Regions from separate parts of the Streptomyces sp. NPDC048603 genome, predicted to be linked through region 1. Evidence: riboswitches for the same ligand, from Rfam matches in the RefSeq annotation. Region 1 holds a riboswitch; the other holds the start of a gene.
The links. Region 1 has a riboswitch for cobalamin ahead of ACGFQ9_RS06495 (ABC transporter substrate-binding protein). Riboswitches for the same ligand answer to the same signal wherever they lie in the genome.
Positions count from the first base shown of each region.

Region 1 (3,197 bases):
CCTGCGAGGATCAGCCTGCCGGTGCTCATGGTGCCGCCGCGCCTGGCCAGGGCGTAGACGGCGACCAGCGCGGTCAGGGAGCCGGCGAACGCGGCGGCGGGCAGGGACAGGCCGATCGAGGCGCCCACCCCGAGCACGATGACCAGCACCGCACCGGCGGAGGCCCCGGAGGAGGCGCCCAGCAGGAACGGGTCGGCGAGCTGGTTGCGAACCAGGGCCTGCAGGACGGCTCCGGTGACGGCGAGCCCGGCTCCCACCACCGCGCCCAGCAGCACCCGTGGCATCCGGACGTCCCAGACGATCGCCGCGAACGCGCCGTCCGACCGGCCGGGCCCGGCGAGCACGATGTCCAGCACCTCGCCCGGAGCGATCCGGACCGGCCCGAGCGCGAGCCCGGCGAGGGCGGAGACGAGCAGGGCGAGGGCGCAGAGGAGGAGGGCGAGGGCCGGCACACCGGGGGTGAGGCCGGACCTCGTCGACCGGATGCGCGAACGCCCGCTGCCAGGACGGGGTTCCGGGTTCACGACGCTCCGGGATGCAGCTGGCCCGCCAGCGATTCCACCGCGTCGGCCACGCGCAGGCCCAGCACGGCGGAGGACAACGGCAGGACGACGAACCGCCTGTCCCTGACCGCCGGGACCTGGGCCAGAGCCGGGTCGTCCAGCAGCCGCCGCTTCTTCTCCTCGACGCTGGTGCCGCCGTAGTCGTAGATGAGGACGACCTCGGGCTTGCGCTCGATCACCTCCTCCCAGGCGACGTCGCCGAAGCTGTCCTTGAGGTCGGCGAAGACGTTGGTGCCGCCGGCCCGGGTCACGATCTCGTTGGCGATGCCGTGTCCGCCCGAGGTGAAGGCGGAGCCGTCGCCGGAGTCGTAGACGAAGACGGCCGGCTTCGGCCGCGTGCCGACCTTCGCGGTCACGGCGTCCAGCCGCCGCTGCTGATCCGCGATCAGTTCCCGGCCGCGCTCGGGCACTCCGAAGGTTCGGGCCACCTCGGTGATCTCGGTCCTGAGCTGCTCGATCCCGACCTGTCCACGGGTGCAGTACTCGATGCTCAGCCTGGTGCGGATGCCGGCCTTCTCCAGGCCCGCCCGGTCCCGGCCGGCCGCCTTGTCGAAGGCGGAGGAGTAACCACCGTACACGAAGTCGGGGTTGGCCGAGAGCAGGACCTCCTTGGAGGGGTACTCCTTCGCGAGCACCTTGATGCCGTCGTAGGCGGGCTTGTAGCGCGGCAGCACGGAGTCGTCGAGGTAGGCGGTTCCGGCCATCCGGTCCTGCAGGCCGAGGGCGAGCAGCACCTCGGTGGCGTGCTGGTTCATCGTCACGGCGCGTCGCGGCGGCGCCTTGTAGGTGGTGTCGACACCGCAGTTGGTGACGGTGTACGGGAACCCTGCCGCGGCCCCGGCCGACGGGACGCCGTCGTCCGGGGAGCCGGAGTCGCCGCACGCGGCGACGGACATCAGGGGTATGAGCAGGGCGGCGGACAGCGCGGCGCGCAGAACGGCCTTACGTGAATGCGAGATCACGGGAGCGGGCCTCTCCGGGGGATCCTCGTCCCCTCGTCAAGTGGGGTGCAGAGGCGGCGCGTCAGGGTCTGACTCCCGGAACCCGCTCGGGATCCGGTCACAGTGGCGGGACCGCACCGGAGTCACACCGGATTTCCTGGTCCGCACCGCCTTGTGGTGACCCGGCCAGTCTGCCAGACGCCTCCGGGAAGTCGACTTGCACTGTGTTCAACAGCTGGCTTATGGTCGCACCTGAACACAGTGCAAGTGCAAGTGTGCCTGCATCAAGTGCAGTTGGACAGGAAGCGCTGCCACGGACCGGTGGCGCGCGGCGTGGGACCGAGTGCGAGGCGAGGGGCGAGGGAATGGGCATGTCCGTCGAGTGGGGGCTTGGACAGCGCGACTCCGGCTGGCCGGGGCCGCGAACACCGGCCGCCCCCGCGCGGTGGCGGCGATCCGGATCGCCGTCACTGTCCACAGGAGCCGCACTCATCGGCCGGTGGCCGTAGGCTGGGTTCCTCACCCGGGGAGGGCCCTTGAGCACAGTCGTCTTCGTGCACGGTGTCGGCAAGCAGTATCTGAGCGAGGATTCGCTGACCCGGGACGTGGTCCCCGAACTGCTGGGCGGGATACGGCTGGCCGGCGGCCCGGTGCCCGCGCCCGAGGACGTCGCGGTCGCCTTCTACGGGGACCTGTTCCGGCCCCGGGGCACCCGCGGCGGCGGTGAATTCCCCTACGAGGCCGCCGATGTGGAGACCGAGGACGAGTACCGCTTGCTGATGGAGTGGTGGGCGGAGGCGGCCCGCACCGACCCCGCCGTGCCCGCACCCGACGCCCCTGGCAGCCGCGGAGCGGCGGGATGGGCGGCCTCCCGGGCGCTGCGGCTCGCCTCCGTGCGGTCGGCCCTGGACGCCCTGACCGGCGCGGCCTTCCTGCGCGGGATGCTCGACGCGATGCTGATCGGCAGCCTGAAGCAGCTCACCGCGTACTTCTCCGACCCGGCCGTCCGGAGCGAGGCCCGGGCCCGGGTGGCCGCACGGATCACCCCGGAGACGAAGGTGGTCGTCGGCCACTCGCTCGGCTCGGTGGTCGCCTACGAAGCCCTGTGTGACCGGGCGCACCACACCGGCTGGGACCTCCCTATGTTCGTCACCATCGGCTCGCCCCTGGGTATGCGGGCGCTCGTACTGGACCGGCTGGACCCGGCTCCGGACGGGAACCGGCGGGCGGTCTGGCCCAAACCGGTCCGGGCCTGGACCAACATCGCCGACTCCACGGACATCGTCGCCCTCGTCCGCGAACTGAAGCCCTCCTACGGCGACGGGGTGACCGACGCCCTCGTGCACAACGGCAGCCACATGCACGACGCGACCCGCTACCTGACCGCGGCGGAGACCGGCCGGGCCGTGGCGGCGGGCCTGCGCGCGGACGGCGGCGCCGACCCGACGACGGACGGGCCCGGATCCGTGGAGGACCTCCACCGGTGAGGCGGTTCCTCATCGCCGCCGGCACCCGCCACTACCTCGAGGAATCCGAACTGCCGCAAGCCCACGAGGACGTGGAGGCGGTGGTGGAACTGTTCACGGCGGCCGGGTACGAACGGGTGCTGGCCGGTGTCTCGCTGGAACCGGCCGCGGCCCGGTTCGAGGAGGCCCTGGCGGACTGGTGCGAGACCGCCGGCCTCCGGCCGGAG
Region 1 covers NZ_JBICVY010000002.1:658,204-661,400, reverse strand. Annotated here, with positions in the region: gene ACGFQ9_RS06500 (FecCD family ABC transporter permease) at 1-452, opposite strand, end outside; gene ACGFQ9_RS06495 (ABC transporter substrate-binding protein) at 521-1,522, opposite strand; cobalamin riboswitch at 1,568-1,704, opposite strand; gene ACGFQ9_RS06490 (antibiotic ABC transporter ATP-binding protein) at 2,041-2,991, shown strand; gene ACGFQ9_RS06485 (caspase family protein) at 2,988-3,197, shown strand, end outside.

Region 2 (3,197 bases), on a different contig from region 1:
CCCGGCCGCGGAGCCGGCCACCACCGCCACCTGGAGCACGACGCCGCTCGTGGTCAACGCCCGCTGGGGCGGCCACTGCACGTACGACCGGCTCGTCATCGACGTGAAGGGGTACGTCCCCGACGTCGCCGTCCGCAGGACCGCCAAGCTGTACTACGACGGGTCCGGCAAGCCGGTCCCGCTCGCGGGGAAGTACTTCCTGGAGATCCGCCTCCACCCGGCCGCCGCCCACAACGACGCGGGACAGTCCGTCTACAAGGGGCCGAAGCTCCAGCGGATCTGGCTGCCCAAGCTCAAGGGCATCGCCATGACCGGCGACTACGAGGGGTACGTGACCTTCGGCGCCGCCTTCAACACCTATCCCGTCTACAAGACGTTCAAGCTGCACAATCCGGAGCGGTTCGTGCTGGACGTCAGGCACGCCAACGTCTGCTGAGCGAGCAGCACCTGGCCGGGCCCCGGGGTCGTCGCACGCCCCGGGGCCCGGCCGGTTCCGCAGGTCCCGGGTCAGCCGCCGACCGGTGCCTTGGAACGCAGGACCGTCAGGAACTCGCGCATCCACGCCGGGTGGTCGGGCCAGGCACGGGCCGAGACCAGGGTGCCGTCGACCACCGCCTCGGAGTTCTCGAAGGCCCCGCCGGCGCCCCGCATGTCGAGCTCCAGCGCCGGGTAGGCGGTGACCCGCCGCCCGTCCAGGCTCCCGGCGGCGGCGGTCATCAGCGGACCGTGGCAGATCTGCGCGACCGGCTTGTCCGCCCCGGTGAAGGCGGCGATGATCCGCTTCACCTCGGGGTCGTTGCGCAGGTACTCGGGGGCCCGCCCGCCGGGGATCACCAGCGCCGCGTACTGCCCCGGGTCGACGTCCGCGAACGCCACGTCGGCCGGCCAGGTGTAGCCGGGCTTCTCGGTGTACGTGTCGAAGCCGTCCTCGAAGTCGTGCACCACGAAGCGGAGTTTCTTCACCGCCGGGGCCGCGATGTGCACCTCGTACCCCTCTTCGAGGAGCCGCTGGTACGGATAGAGGACCTCCAGCGACTCCGCCGCGTCACCGGTGACGATCAGGACCTTCACTGCCATGGGCTGCTCCCGTGATGTGGGACACGTACGGACCCCGGCGACCCTGCCCGCGCGGGGGCCGCCCAAACCGACCGGGAGGGGGCGGGTTGTGGCGCGTACGGGCGGACGACTAGGGTCATCTGGCCTTGGTGTACGGGAAACCGGTGGAAAACCGGTGCGGCCCTCGCCACTGTGATCGGGAAGTCCGGCTCCACTCCGTACGGAAGCCACTGGGCCGCCGTGGGAGACCGCACGGCCCGGGAAGGCGGAGCCAGGGCATCAGCACCCGTGAGCCAGGAGACCGGCCGGGGCGCGTTGTCCATCCACGAGGTGCTGGAGAGGTCTCCCAACCCATGCATATTGCCGAGGGGTTCCTGCCCCCATTGCACGCGGTCGCCTGGGGCGCCGCGTCCGCTCCCTTCGTCGTCCACGGTGTCCGTGCGCTGACCCGTGAGGTCAAGGAGAACCCCGAGAGCACACTGCTCCTCGGCGCGTCCGGAGCGTTCACCTTCGTCCTCTCCGCCCTGAAGATCCCCTCGGTGACGGGCAGTTGTTCCCACCCGACCGGGACGGGGCTGGGGGCGATCCTGTTCCGGCCCCCGATCATGGCCGTGCTGGGCACGATCACCCTGCTCTTCCAGGCCCTGCTGCTGGCCCACGGCGGACTGACCACCCTGGGCGCCAACGTCTTCTCGATGGCGATCGCCGGCCCCTGGGCGGGCTATGCCGTCTACCGCCTGCTGCAGAAGACCGGGACCCCGCTGATGGTCTCGGTCTTCTTCGGTGCCTTCTTCGCCGACCTGGTCACCTACTGCGTGACCTCGGTCCAGCTGGCGCTGGCCTTCCCCGACCCGGGCAGCGGCTTCGCGGGCGCGCTCGCGAAGTTCGGCGGCATCTTCGCGGTCACCCAGATCCCGCTCGCCGTCAGCGAGGGCCTGCTCACGGTGCTGGTGATGCGGCTGCTGATGCAGTCCAGCAAGTCGGACCTGGTCCGGCTGGGCGTCGCGAAGTTCACCAAGAAGCAGGAGCAGGAGGCCGCGGTCTGATGGCGAAGGGCATGTCGAAGAACGCGAAGATCAATTCCCTGCTGCTGCTCCTGGTGGCGGCGCTGGCCGTACTGCCGCTCGCCCTGGGGCTCGGTGACGACAAGGAAGAGCCGTTCGCCGGTGCGGACGCGCAGGCCGAGGCGGCGATCACCGAGCTGAAGCCGGACTACGAGCCGTGGTTCTCCCCCCTCTACGAGCCCCCGTCCGGCGAGGTGGAGTCGGCGCTGTTCGCCCTGCAGGCGGCGATCGGCGCGGGCGTGCTCGCGTACTACTTCGGGCTGCGGCGCGGCCGGCGGCAGGGCGCGGCGGCCGGAGCGGCCGACGGGTCCGCCCCGGACTCCGCCAAGGCCCCGGCCGCCACGGAGTCCTGAGCCCGTGCTCCCGATCGACGCGGCCGCGCACAGCAGTCGCTGGCGCGGCCGCCACCCGCTGGAGAAGGCCCTGCTGGGCCTGGGCCTGACGGTCGCCGCGGTATGCCTGCCGCCCTGGCCCGGCGGGCCGCTGGTGGCCGCGGCCACGCTGGCCGTGCTGCTCGGCCCGGCCGGGGTGCCCGGCCGCCGGCTGTGGCGGGCGTTCCGGATCCCGCTCGGTTTCTGCTTCACCGGTGCCGTGCCGCTGCTGTTCTCGGTGGGCGGCCCGGACGGCTGGCTCGCGCTCGCCCCGGACGGGCCCCGGCACGCGGCCGACCTGCTGCTCCGTACGTCGGCGGCCTCGCTCGGCGTGCTGCTGTTCGCGTTCACCACCCCGGTCTCGGACGTGCTGCCGCGGCTGGTGCGGGCCGGGGTCCCGGCGCCGGTGGTGGACGTGGCCCTGGTGATGTACCGGATCGGCTTCCTGCTGCTGGACTCCCTCGCCCAGGTGCGGACCGCGCAGGCGGCCCGGCTGGGGAACACCGGCCGGGCCGCGGCCTGGCGTTCGGTGGCCGGTCTGGCCGCGACCGCCTTCGTCCGGGCCTTCGAGCGCGCGGCACGGCTCCAGGCGGGGCTGGCGGGCCGCGGCTACGACGGCACCCTGCGGGTGCTGGTGCCGGAGGCGGCGGTGTCGTGGCGGTTCCTGGCGGCGTCCGGCGCCCTGCTGTCCGCCGTGACCGGCGCG
Region 2 covers NZ_JBICVY010000027.1:17,348-20,544, forward strand. Annotated here, with positions in the region: gene ACGFQ9_RS37935 (hypothetical protein) at 1-436, shown strand, start outside; gene ACGFQ9_RS37940 (DJ-1/PfpI family protein) at 508-1,077, opposite strand; cobalamin riboswitch at 1,187-1,381, shown strand; gene ACGFQ9_RS37945 (energy-coupling factor ABC transporter permease) at 1,410-2,102, shown strand; gene ACGFQ9_RS37950 (energy-coupling factor ABC transporter substrate-binding protein) at 2,114-2,473, shown strand; gene cbiQ (cobalt ECF transporter T component CbiQ) at 2,478-3,197, shown strand, end outside.
Region 2: it holds a riboswitch for cobalamin, as region 1 does, so the genes downstream of both, ACGFQ9_RS37945 (energy-coupling factor ABC transporter permease) here and ACGFQ9_RS06495 (ABC transporter substrate-binding protein) in region 1, are expected to answer to the same signal.